3 regions of the Streptomyces sp. C36 genome follow, and region 2 is predicted to be linked to each of the others. Evidence: riboswitches for the same ligand, from Rfam matches in the RefSeq annotation. Region 2 holds a riboswitch; each other region holds the start of a gene.
What was found. Region 2 has a riboswitch for cobalamin ahead of cobN (cobaltochelatase subunit CobN). Riboswitches for the same ligand answer to the same signal wherever they lie in the genome.

Region 1: another riboswitch for cobalamin. It lies ahead of metE (5-methyltetrahydropteroyltriglutamate--homocysteine S-methyltransferase); the one in region 2 lies ahead of cobN (cobaltochelatase subunit CobN).
Region 3: another riboswitch for cobalamin. It lies ahead of AB4K12_RS02380 (acyl-CoA thioesterase); the one in region 2 lies ahead of cobN (cobaltochelatase subunit CobN).

Annotation. Positions count from the first base shown of each region.
Region 1 is NZ_JBFQGI010000001.1:264,651-268,781, reverse strand. It holds gene metE (5-methyltetrahydropteroyltriglutamate--homocysteine S-methyltransferase) at 1-1,491, opposite strand, end outside; cobalamin riboswitch at 1,648-1,797, opposite strand; gene AB4K12_RS01135 (3-hydroxybutyryl-CoA dehydrogenase) at 1,899-2,795, opposite strand; gene aceA (isocitrate lyase) at 2,792-4,078, opposite strand.
Region 2 is NZ_JBFQGI010000003.1:672,693-676,823, reverse strand. It holds gene cobN (cobaltochelatase subunit CobN) at 1-1,219, opposite strand, end outside; cobalamin riboswitch at 1,318-1,469, opposite strand; gene AB4K12_RS12780 (cobalamin biosynthesis protein CobG) at 1,584-2,969, shown strand; gene AB4K12_RS12775 (precorrin-8X methylmutase) at 2,966-3,607, shown strand; gene AB4K12_RS12770 (precorrin-2 C(20)-methyltransferase) at 3,604-4,131, shown strand, end outside.
Region 3 is NZ_JBFQGI010000001.1:552,516-556,646, forward strand. It holds gene AB4K12_RS02375 (MFS transporter) at 1-368, opposite strand, end outside; gene AB4K12_RS02380 (acyl-CoA thioesterase) at 593-1,051, opposite strand; cobalamin riboswitch at 1,192-1,362, opposite strand; gene AB4K12_RS02385 (DUF6098 family protein) at 1,608-2,057, shown strand; gene AB4K12_RS02390 (DUF1206 domain-containing protein) at 2,197-3,027, shown strand; gene AB4K12_RS02395 (helix-turn-helix transcriptional regulator) at 3,082-3,828, opposite strand; gene AB4K12_RS02400 (MFS transporter) at 3,969-4,131, shown strand, end outside.

The sequences.
Region 1 (4,131 bases), on a different contig from region 2:
GAGGACGTCGAGGCCGGCCCTCTCCTGGAAGGCGAGGACCTCGCGGATCTCGGCGGCGATGCGCTCGTCGTACGCGGCGGCGTCGATGCGCCCGGCGCGCAGGTCGGCGCGGGCGGTGCGCAGTTCGCGGGTCTGCGGGAAGGAGCCGATGGTGGTGGTGGGCAGCAGCGGCAGGCCCAGGCGGGCGCGCTGGGCGGCGGAGCGCTCGGCGTAGGGCTGTGGGCGGCGGGTGTCGGCGGGGGTGACGGCCGTGGCGCGGGCGCGCACGGCCGGGTCGCGGGTGAGGGCGGAGGCGGCGCGGGAGGAGCGGGCGCAACGGTTGGCGGCGAGCTGCGGGGCGATGGTGTCGCCGCCCTCGTTCAGGCCGCGGGCGAGGGTGACGATCTCGTCGGTCTTCTGCCGGGCGAAGGCGAGCCAGCGGGCGACCTGCGGGTCGGCGTCGCGTTCGGCGGCGGCGTCCAGGGGCACGTGCAGCAGGGAGCAGGAGGGGGCGACGTCGACGCGGCCGGCGAGGCCGAGCAGGGTGGCGAGGGTGGCCAGGGACCGCTCGAGGTCGTTGATCCAGACGTTGCGCCCGTCGACGACGCCGGCGATCAGCCGCTTGCCGGGCAGGCCGCCGGCGGCGGCGAGGTCGCCGAGGTTGGCGGCGGCGGGCCCGGTGAAGTCCAGGGCCAGGCCGTCGACGGGCGCCTTGGCCAGCACCGGCAGGGCGTCGCCGAGCCGGTCGAAGTAGGCGGCGGCGAGCAGCTTGGGGCGGTCGGTGAGGGCGCCCAGTTCGCGGTAGGCGCGGGCGGCGGCGTTCAGTACGGCCGGGGGCTGGTCCTGGACCAGTGCGGGCTCGTCGAGCTGCACCCATGCGGCGCCGGCCGCGCGCAGGTCGGCGAGCACGTCGGCGTAGACGGGCAACAGCCGGTCGAGGAGGGTCAGCGGCTGGAAGTCCGGGGCGGTGCCGGGGGCGGGCTTGGCCAGCAGGAGGTAGGTGACGGGGCCCACCAGCACGGGCCGGGCGGCGTGGCCGGCGTCGAGGGCCTCGCGCAGTTCGCCGACGGGCTTGGCGGAGTCGGCGGTGAAGACGGTGCCGGGGCCCAGTTCGGGGACGAGGTAGTGGTAGTTGGTGTCGAACCACTTGGTCATCTCCAGCGGCGGTGCCTGCTGGGTGCCCCGGGCCATGGCGAAGTAGCCGTCGAGGGCGTCCTCGGCGACGAGGGCGCGGTGCCGCTCGGGGATGGCGCCGACCATGACGGTGGTGTCCAGGACGTGGTCGTAGAGCGAGAAGTCGCCGGTGGGGACCTCGTGGACGCCGGCGTCCGCCAGCGCTCGCCAGGCCTCGCGGCGCAGGCCGGCGGCGGTGCGGCGCAGTTCGCCGGCGCTGACGCGGCCGGCCCAGTAGCCCTCGACGGCCTTCTTCAGCTCCCGGCCGGCCCCCTGCCGGGGGTAGCCGTGGACGGTGGCCAGGGAACGCGGGGCGGGGTGGGAACGCTCGGCTGCCACGGAACTCTCCTTCGCGAGTCGCGGAACGCTCCCGGTGGCCGACGGGGTGCGAAGGAACGGCAGGACGGGGCGGGGCCGCGTCGCGCCCGCCCGTACCCGTCGGTCCGCCCACGGGACCACCGAGAACACCGCGTGCGGTCGCACGCGGGCAGTGGCAGGTATTCGGACTCGTGGGCCCGCCGCGTCCTGACGGACGCGACACCTACTGGCCGTCGCTTCCCGGGCCCTCGGGCCCAGTGCGTATGACGGCGGTCGTTCCCACTCACCGCTGCGGGGCAGTCCCGGATTCACACCGGGTTCCCTCTTGCGACGCCGCCGTCCGAAGACGGGGCGAACCGACTGCGTCCCCAGCCTAGACACACCCGGCTCCCCGGCGACAGGGGTTGCCGGGGGTTGTCCCGATCTTGCTAGCCCTCGCGGGCCGGGTGGGCGTGGAAGCCCTGCCCGCTCTTGCGGCCCAGCAGCCCGGCGTCGGTCATGCGGCGCAGCAGCGGGGGCGGCGCGTAGAGCGGTTCGCGGAACTCCTCGTACAGCGACTCGGCGATCGCCGTGAGCGTGTCCAGCCCGATGAGGTCGGCCAGGGCGAGCGGCCCCATGGGGTGGGCGCAGCCCTGCCGCATGCCGGTGTCGATGTCCTCGGGCGTGGCGAAGCCGGACTCGGCCATCCTCACGGCCGCCAACAGGTAGGGGACGAGCAGGGCGTTGACGACGAAGCCCGCCCGGTCCCTCGCCCGCACGACGTCGCGCCCCAGCGTGACGGCGGCGAAGTGCTCGGCCGCGGCCAGGGTCTCGCGCCCGGTGTGCAGGGAGGCGGCGACCTCGACGAGCGGCATCACGGGCACCGGGTTGAAGAAGTGGAGGCCGACGACGCGGTCGGCGCGGGTGGTGGCCATGCCCAGCCGCATCACGGGGATCGAGGAGGTGGTGGAGGCGAGGACGGCGGCGGGGTCCTCGACGGTCTTGTCGAGGGCGGCGAAGACCTCGGCCTTCAGTCCGGCGTCCTCGGGGACGGCCTCGACGACCAACTGCCGGTCGGCGAGGGCGTCGAGGCTCGCGGTGAAGGCCATGGCGGCCAGGGCGTCGTCGCGTTCGGCGGGGGTGACCCGGCCGCGGGCGACGGCGCGGCCGAGGGAGCGGGCGACGCGGTCGCGGGCGTCCCGGGCCGCTCCGGCGTCGGCCTCGCACACCACCGTGTCGAGTCCGGCGCGGGCGCAGACCTCGGCGATGCCCGCCCCCATCCGCCCGCCGCCGACGACCCCGACGCGCCGGATCACCGGGACGCTCACCGCGTCGGGGGCGCTCACCGGAACTGCTCCTCTTCGGTCGAGCCGCGCAGCGCGAGGGTCTCCGCGGCGGGGTTGAGGGCGGTGGAGACCAGGTCGAAGTAGCCGGTGCCGACCTCGCGCTGGTGGCGCACGGCGGTGAAGCCGTCGTTCTGGGCGGCGAACTCCCGCTCCTGCAGGTCGACGTAGGCGGTCATGCCGTGCTCGGCGTAGCCGCGGGCCAGGTCGAACATGGCGTGGTTGAGGGAGTGGAAGCCGGCCAGGGTGATGAACTGGAAGCGGTAGCCCATGGCACCGAGCTCGCGCTGGAACTTGGCGATCTGATCGTCGTCCAGCGCGGCCTTCCAGTTGAAGGACGGCGAGCAGTTGTACGCGAGCAGTTGGTCGGGATGGCGCGCGTGCACGGCCTCGGCGAACTCGCGGGCCTGGGCGAGGTCGGGGGTGCCGGTCTCCATCCACAGCAGGTCGGCGTAGGGGGCGTAGGCCAGGCCGCGGGCGATGACGGGAGCCATGCCGCCGCGCACCCGGTAGAACCCCTCGGCCGTGCGCTCGCCGGTGGTGAACGGGGCGTCGCGCTCGTCGACGTCGCTGGTCAGAAGGGTGGCGGCGAGCGCGTCGGTGCGGGCGACGATCACGGTGGGGACGCCGGCGATGTCGGCGGCGAGGCGGGCGGCGTTGAGGGTGCGGATGTGCTGGGCGGTGGGGACGAGGACCTTGCCGCCGAGGTGGCCGCATTTCTTCTCGGAGGCCAGCTGGTCCTCGTAGTGGATGCCGGCCGCGCCGGCGGCGATCATCGCCTTGGTGAGCTCGAAGGCGTTCAGGGGGCCGCCGAAGCCGGCCTCGGCGTCGGCGACGACGGGCGCCAGCCAGTCGGTGGAGGCGTCGCCCTCGGAGACGGCGATCTGGTCGGCGCGCAGCAGGGCGTTGTTCAGGCGCCGGACCACGGTGGGCACCGAGTTGGCCGGGTAGAGGCTCTGGTCGGGGTAGGTCTGCCCGGCCTGGTTGGCGTCGGCGGCGACCTGCCAGCCGGAGAGGTAGATCGCCTCCAGCCCGGCCCGGACCATCTGCACGGCCTGGCCGCCGGTGAGGGCACCCAGCGCGTGGACGTGGTCCCGCTCGTGCAGCAGCCGCCACAGCCGCTCGGCGCCGCGCCGGGCGAGGGTGTGCTCCTCGCGAACGCTGCCGGACAGCCGGATCACGTCCTCGGCGCTGTACGTGCGGTCGACGCCGCGCCAGCGGTCCTCGGTCGCCCATCGCCGCGTCAGCGTCGCGGCCGCGGTGGGTGCCTGCTCTTCCTGCGCCATGGGGGTACTCCCGGGAGACGGGTACGGGGGCGGACCGGGGTGCGGGCGCACGG
Region 2 (4,131 bases):
GCTCCTCGGTGAGCCAGTCCTGGTCGTGGCCGCCGGCCTCGATGAGGGCGTAGATGAGCTCGTCGCCGTCGCCGGAGGCGAGGCCGGGCACGGCCTCGTCGCCGAAGTCGTAGCCCTCCTCGCGCAGTCGGCGCAGCAGGGCGACGGCACTGGCGGGGGTGTCGAGGCCGACGGCGTTGCCGATGCGGGAGTGCTTGGTGGGGTAGGCGGACAGGACGAGGGCGATCCGCTTGTCGGCGGCCGGGATGTGGCGCAGCCGGGCGTGGCGCACGGCGATGCCGGCCACGCGGGCGGCGCGCTCCATGTCGGCGACATAGGCGGGCAGGCCGTCCTCGTCGACCTCCTTGAAGGAGAACGGAACGGTGATGATGCGGCCGTCGAACTCGGGCACGGCGACCTGGGTGGCGGCGTCGAGCGGCGAGAGCCCCTCGTCGTTCTCCTCCCACGCGCTGCGCGGCCCGGTCAGGCACAGCGCCTGCAGGATCGGTACGTCGAGCGCGGCGAGGGCGCCGGCGTCCCAGGACTCGTCGTCGCCGCCGGCGGAGGCCTCGGCGGGGCGGGTGCCGCCGGCCGCGAGGACGGTGGTGACGATGGCGTCGGCGCCGCGCAGGGCGTCGATCAGTTCGGGTTCGGGGGCGCGCAGGGAGGCGACGTACAGCGGCAGCGCGCGGCCTCCGGCGTCCTCGATCGCCCCGCACAGGGCCTCGACGAAGGCGGTGTTGCCGCTCATGTGGTGCGCGCGGTAGTAGAGCACCGCGACGAGCGGGCCGCTCGCGCCGGGCTTGGGGGTGCGCTCCAGCTCGCCCCAGGCGGGGGCGGCGGCCGGGGGCTCGAAGCCGTGGCCGGTGAGCAGCACGGTGTCCGAGAGGAAGCGGGCGAGCTGCTCGAGGTTGGCCGGGCCGCCGTGGGCGAGGTAGGCGTGGGCCTCGGCGGCGATGCCGACGGGGACCGTGGAGGCCTCCATCAGCTGGGCGTCGGGTGCCTGTTCGCCGGTGAGGACGACGACGGGCCGCGGGCCGGCGAGCAGCAGGTCCAGGCCCTCCTGCCAGGCGCGGAGGCCGCCGAGGAGGCGTACGACGACGAGGTCGGTGCCCTCCAGGAGCGCCGGGAGCTCGTCCAGCGCGAGCCGGGCGGGGTTGGCGAGCCGGTAGGACACCGGGCCGCCGGCCGCGCGGGCGCTGAGCAGGTCGGTGTCGGAGGTCGACAGGAGAAGGATCACGCGGCGCTCCCGAGTGCGAGTGCTTCGAGGGTCGCCCGGGGTGCGCGGCACCGGAACGTGCGCATGCTGCGGCTGGCCTTCCTCGGGGTCCGCGCCCCGGGCGGTGGGAAGACGGCGGGAGTTCCTGACTCGCCCGGCATCGCTGCCGTGCTCACAGTGGCGGGACCGTGCCGGAGTCTCACCGGCTTCCTCCCCTGTCGCCGTCTCTGGCGTCCGGCGGACCCATGGCTCCGCCGATGAGCCATAGTAGCGAGCGGAACCCCGATGACCAGCGCGTGTTCCGTTCTCCCGCCCCTGCCGCCCGGAGCCGGCGAACCGGGGCGGGCGGGGCCGCGGAGAGGTGCCCCTCGGTATGCTCGCGGCCATGTCCGCCACCCCCACGTCCGGCCGCGAGAGCGGTGACCGCTGCCCCGGCGCGCTGCGGCTGCACGCCGCGGACGACGGGGCGCTGGCGCGCGTCCGGCTGCCCGGCGGTCTGCTGACGTCCGTTCAGGCCGAGGTGCTGGCCGGCCTGGCCGAGGAGCTGGGCGACGGCCGTCTCGACATCACCTCGCGCGGCAACGTCCAGCTGCGCGGCCTGCCGGACGCCTGCGGCGCGGCCCTGGGAGGGCGGCTGCGCGCGGCCGGGCTGCTGCCGTCGGACCGTCACGAGCGGATCCGCAACGTGGTGGCGTCGCCGCTGTGCGGGCTGGACGGGCGGGATGACGGGCGGACCGACGCGCGCGTGGATGTGCAGGCCTGGGCGCGCGCCCTGGACGGGCTTCTGTGCGCCGGAGAAGGCGCAGGAGAAGGCGCAGGAGAAGGCGCAGGAGAAGGCGCAGGAGAAGACGAAGCAGGAACAAGCGACTTGTCGGGATTGTCGGGCCGTTTCCTCTTCGGTCTCGACGACGGCCGCGGCGACATCGTGGCTCTGGCGCCCGATGTGACGTTGATCGCAGAGCGGGACGGCCGGCACGCCCTGCTGTGCTTCGGCACCGCCGGCCCCGCCGTGCGCCTCGCCTCCGGCGACGCCCCTCGCGCGGCCCTCCTCGCCGCGCGGGCGTTCCTCGCGGCACGGCGCGCGAGCGGCGTCGGGGCCTGGCGCGTACGCGACCTCGCCCCCGAACAGCGGCCGTCCCCCGAGCGGTTGGCCGAGCGGCTCGCCGCCGCCGGGATCGCCTGCTCGCTCGTACCGCGCCTCACGCTCCCCCACGGCCCGGCGCCCCCGCCGGGCGCGGTGCACGGCCGGGACGGGCGGTGGGCGCTGTCCCTGGCGGCGCCCCTGGGACGGCTGACCGTGGGCCAGTGGCGTCTGGTCGCCGGTGCCGCCGCCCAGGACGGCGACGGCGAACTGCGTGTGACACCCTGGCGCGGCATCGTCGTGCCGGGGCTGACGGCCGTGGCGGGCGCCGCCCACCGCACGGCGTTCGCCGACGCGGGCCTGGTCGTCTCCCCCGACTCCCCCTGGCACGGGGCCGGCGCCTGCGCGGGCCGTCCCGGGTGCGCGAAGTCCCTCGCGGACGTACGGGCCGACGCGGCCGCCTGCCTCACCGGGACGCTCCCTGGCGGGGCGGACGTCCTGCCGGTGTACTGGTCCGGGTGCGAGCGGCGCTGCGGGCACCCCGGCGGCCGGTGGGTCGACGTGCTCGCCACGGACGAGGGCTACCGGCTCGCCGTGCGGGACGATGCGGCGCGAGGACCGGCGACGGCGAGGACGGTGCCGGCGCGAGAGATGGCCGACGCGGTGGCGGCGGCCCGTACCACGACATGAACGAGGGCCAAGTGTTCGACTACGACAAGGACGGCGCGTCCATCTACCGCCAGTCCTTCGCCACCATCCGGGCCGAGGCCGACCTCGGCGGGCTGCCCGCCGACGTCAGCCGGGTCGCGGTCCGCATGATCCACGCCTGTGGGATGACGGACCTCGTCAAGGACCTGGCGTACTCCCCCGGCGTGGTGGCGAAGGCGCGCGCCGCGCTGCTCGCCGGCGCGCCCATCCTCTGCGACGCGAACATGGTCGCCTCGGGAGTGACCCGCAAGCGGCTGCCCGCGGACAACGAGGTGCTGTGCACGCTCGCCGATCCGGCGGTTCCGGATCTGGCGGCGCGCATGGGCACGACCCGCAGCGCCGCCGCCCTGGAGCTGTGGCACGAGAAGCTGGACGGCGCCGTCGTCGCGGTGGGCAACGCGCCGACCGCGCTGTTCCGCCTGCTGGAGATGGTGGCGGAGGGCGCGCCCCGCCCGGCGGCCGTGCTCGGCATCCCGGTCGGCTTCATCGGCGCCGCCGAGTCCAAGGACGCGCTGGCCGACAGCCCGCTGGGGCTGGAGTACCTGGTGGTGCGGGGGCGGCGGGGCGGCAGCGCCATGGCCGCGGCCGCGATCAACGCGATAGCGAGCGAGGAAGAGTGAGCGAGCAGCACCCGCGGACCGAGCGGCGTCCGCAGACCGACCGGCACCCGCGGACGACGGGCCGGCTGTACGGGGTGGGGCTCGGCCCCGGCGACCCGTCACTGATGACCCTGCGGGCCGTCGAGACCATCGCCGCGGCCGACGTCGTCGCCTACCACAGCGCCCGGCACGGCCGCAGCATCGCGCGCTCGATCGCCGAACGCCACCTGCGCCCGGACCACATCGAGGAGCGGCTGGTCTACCCGGTCACCACGGAGACCACCGACCACCCCGGCGGCTACCGGGCCGCGATGGAGGAGTTCTACGAGGAGGCCGCGGCCCGGCTGGCCGCGCACCTGGACGCCGGGCGCACCGTGGCCGTCCTCGCCGAGGGCGACCCGCTCTTCTACAGCTCGTACATGCACATGCACAAGCGGCTCGCCCACCGCTACCCCACGGAGGTCGTGCCCGGGGTCACCTCGGTGAGCGCCGCGGCCGCCCGCCTCGGGGAACCGCTCGTCGAGGCCGAGGAGGTGCTCACCATC
Region 3 (4,131 bases), on a different contig from region 2:
GCGAGCAGCGCCTGGCGGGCCGCCGCCAGCCCCGACTGCGCGGTGGCGTACAGGCAGACGGCGATCAGGAACGGCGCGAAGGAACGGATGACGAGGAACGAGGCGACGGCCACCGCCGTGGCCAGCGCCAGCAGCACCGCCGTGCCGCGCGGACCACGGCGGTCGGCGAGATGGCCCAGCGGGACGCCCGCCAGCGAACCCACGGCCCACGCCACCGTGAGCCCCACCCCGAGCCGGGCGGGGGACAGGCCGACGACCTGGGTGAAGTACAGCGCCGAGCACGTGTAGTACGCGCCGTCACCGACGGAGTTGCTCAACTGGGCGACGGTCAGAACGCGGGGCGCTCCGGCGCGCGGCATCATCGGTATCGGCACGACTCTCCTGGGTGCGAGCGGCTCGGAAGCCGCGTCCTCCTCGCTTGCCCTGCCACGCTACGGCCGCAAGTGGCCGGCCCGGCAGGTCCAATGACGGGCCGTCCTCGTGGGCCACTTCGCGCGGCGCGGCGGACACCGCGGCGTACGCGGTGTCCGACGACGCGTAAGGAGCGGAGGCCGGGCGGCGCCCCGGCACCCGGAGCACGCCCGGCCGGCGATCAGCCCCGGTCGGCGGGGGCTTCCGGCACCGCCAGGGGCGGTACGGGGCGGGGGCACCCCTCTGCGTCGACGGCGACGAAGGTCAGGCCGGCGTTGGCGACCTCGGCCGTGGGACCGGAGGCGTTCCAGCGTTCGGCGGTGACGCGGACCGCTACGGTCATCGACGTGCGGCCGGCTCGGCGCAGTTCGGCGTGAGCGCTCAGCAGGTCGCCGGCGCGGACCGGGGCGAGGAAGGACATGCGGTCCACGGAGACGGTCACGGCCGGCCCGTCGGCATGACGCCCGGCGGCCGCGGCGGCCGCGTCGTCGATCAGCTTCATCACGACGCCGCCGTGGATGGTGCCGTACAGATTGGTGTCGTGCTCGCTCATGATGTGGGCGAGCGTCACCCGGGAGTCCGCCGGGGTCTTGGGCGCGCGGGCCGGGGCGGCTTCGGTGTCCTGGGGGCTGATCGTCACGTCAACTCTCCTTCGCGAGTCGAGGATCGGCCTCGGCGGCCCGCCGGGACGCGAAGGACACGGCGCGATCGGCCGTGTCGCCGACCCGCCCTCGAGGTCACCGAGTGGTCCGCGTGCGACCGCCGCACGCGGGCAGCGGCAGGTCTTCGGACTCGCGGACACGCCTCGTCCGGCGGGACCGGACGGGGCTCCTACTGGCCGTCGCTTCCCGGACCCGTGGCCCCGAGGGCCGCTGATCCAGTGCGTATGACGGCGGTCGTTCCCGCTCACCGCTGCGGGGCAGTCCCGGAATCGCACCGGGTTCCCTCTTACGACGCCTCCCGCCTGGCGGACGGGGCGAACCAGCTGCGTGATCAGCCTACGGCCCCACCTGCGCGGGCCTTCATGTTTCCTCCCGTGACGGGAGACACGTTCTTCTGTCACGGGGACACGTTTCCCGCGACGGGGGAGGCGTCCGGCTGCCCGGGTGGTTCGTGCGGCCCCCGCGTTATCGGTGCGCCGGGACGGGGAGGCGTGTGCTGAAGGCCGCCCTGCCCGGGCCCACCCAGGAGGTACGGTGACGAACGGCCCCGGTGACCTTGCCACCCTGCACAGCCTGAAGGAGGTGGCCGACCGGATCAGGCGTGAACGGCGCCTGTACGTGCGCTGGTCCCTGGGCCCCGGGGTCGATCTGTCCGCCACCTCCAGCAGGGACGAACTGACCGGCGTCCCCCTGCCCGGGCTGTCCGCCAGCCCCCTGGACGTCGAGTCGTGGTGGGAGGACCGGCCGCTGCGGATCTGGGCCGCCCGCCGTCTGTACGACTACTGCCACCTGCCCCGGACCAGGGGCGGCGACGTACGCCCGTGGCTGCTGCGGGGCCGCGAGTGCGGCCGTGGCCCGGACAACGAGCCCCTGGTCAACGACGTCGAGCCCCTGGCCTGGATCGACCCGTGGGTGATCGACGAGGCCACCCGGGAGATCGAGAGACAGCCGGGCCCATGGGGGCCGGTGAGGCGCAAGTCATGACCCCCGTGAGCCGGGGGACGACGGCCGGGCGCCTCCGTCCGGCGCCCGCCCCCGCGCGGGCCGTTTCGTCCCCGCGTCCGGGGGCAGCCGATCCTCCCCATGGCAGGGGGACGGAGCGCGCGACGCGAGAGGCGGCGTGATGGGTCGGTGGTCGAACGACGGCGGCGCGCGGGCGGCCCGTGGGAAGGGCACGGCCATGGCGGCGCGCGCCGGACTGGTGGCACGCGGCGTGATCTACCTCCTCGTCGGGGTGCTGGCGCTGCGCATCGCGCACAGCGGTGGTGGCGGCGGCGAGCAGGCCGACCGCGGGGGAGCGGTGCAGGAGCTGGCCGAGAAGCCGTTCGGGCAGGTGCTGGTCTGGGCCGTGGGCATCGGCCTGATCGGCATGGCCCTGTGGCGGCTGTCGGAGGCGCTCTTCGGGGCGGCGGGCCCCGACGGCCGGAAGGCCCGTACGCGGCTGCTGTCGGCCGTGCGCTTCGTGTTCTACTCCGTGGTCGCCGGCTCGGTGATCGCCTTCGCGGCGGGTGAGCGCGGCAGCGGCGCCGGCTCGACCGACGAGCAGTCCAAGGACATCACCGCCCGGGTGCTGGGCTGGCCCGCCGGCCAGGCGCTGGTGATCTGCGCCGGGGCCGCCCTGGCCGGCGCCGGCGTATGGATCGCCGTGCGAGCCGCCCTGCGCACGTACCGCCGGCAGCTGAACCTGGGGGACATGTCCGAGGGCACGCGGCGGACGGTGGACGTCCTGGGGGTGGCCGGCGGCGTCTGCCGGGGGTTGCTCTTCGCCACGGCGGGCGGCTTCGCCATCCAGGCGGCCGTCGCCTACGACCCCGACCGGGCCAAGGGGCTGGACGACACCCTGCGTACCTTCGCCGGAACGCCGGCCGGCCCCTGGCTTCTCACCGTGGTGGCCGTGGGGCTCGTCCTGTTCGGACTGTTCTCCTTCGCGATGGCCAGATGGCGCAACGTGTGAGGTCGCCGCGACGGGGCCGGTTCCTGACCGGTCCCCCCGCGGGCTTCAGGACTTTCAGGGACGTCGGTTGTGGGTGCCGGGGGTGTAACCGAAGGCGCGGTGGAAGACCTCGATGAAGGCGCTGGTGGAGGACCAGCCGCAGCGGTGGGCGACGGCGGTGACCGGGACGTCGTCGGCCAGCATGCGCAGGGCGTGGTAGAGGCGCGCCTGGGTGCGCCATTGGGGGAAGGTCATGCCGAGTTCGCGGCGGAAGAGGCGGCTGAGGGTGCGCTCGCCGGCCCCGGCCGCGGCGCCGAGAGCGGCGAGGGGGCGGGGGTCCGCCGGGTCGTCGTGGAGGATCGCGCAGACGGCCGCCAGGCGGGGGTCGGCGGGGGCGGGCAGCCGTAGGGGCTGCTGGGGCGAGGCGCGCAACTGGTCGCGGAGGACGGCGAGCAGGCGTCGGCGTTCGGCGCCGGTGTCCTCGGGTGTGCGCGTGTAGGCGCGGATCAGTTCGCGCAGCAGCGGGCTGACGGCGAGGACGGTCGGCGCCTCCAGGCCCGGCGGGTTGTCGTCGGCGGGCAGGCCGACGAGGTGCAGCTCGAGGTGGCCGTGGGCGCGGTGGGCGTGGACGGTGCCCGCGGGAACCCAGATGGCGCGTGTGCCGGGCGCGAACCATGTGCCGGCGTCGGTGGTGACGGCCAGGACGCCCGAGCCCGCGTACACGAGCTGGTGGTCGTCGTGGTGGTGCGCGTCGACGCGTTCCCCCGCGACCAAGGTCCGGGCGCGGGTGGGGGCCTGGGGCATGTGGCGGATTTTCGGCACAGGTTGGCAGTTTATCGAAAGCACGACACGCGCGGCGTCGCCACGATCGAAGGGTGTCCACCAACCGCACCGTCTCAGCCGCATCGAACGCCGCATCCGACTCGATCGCCGCAACCGGCTTACGAAGGAAGCCCCGGCCCATCACCCTGCTGTCCCTGGGGCACGCCTGCGTCGACATCTACCAGGGGGCGGTGGCCGCGCTGGTGCCGTTCTTCGTCTCCGAGCGGGCCTACACCTACGCCGCGGCTTCCGGCATCGTTCTGGCCGTCTCCCTGCTCTCGTCGGTGGTGCAGCCGCTGTTCG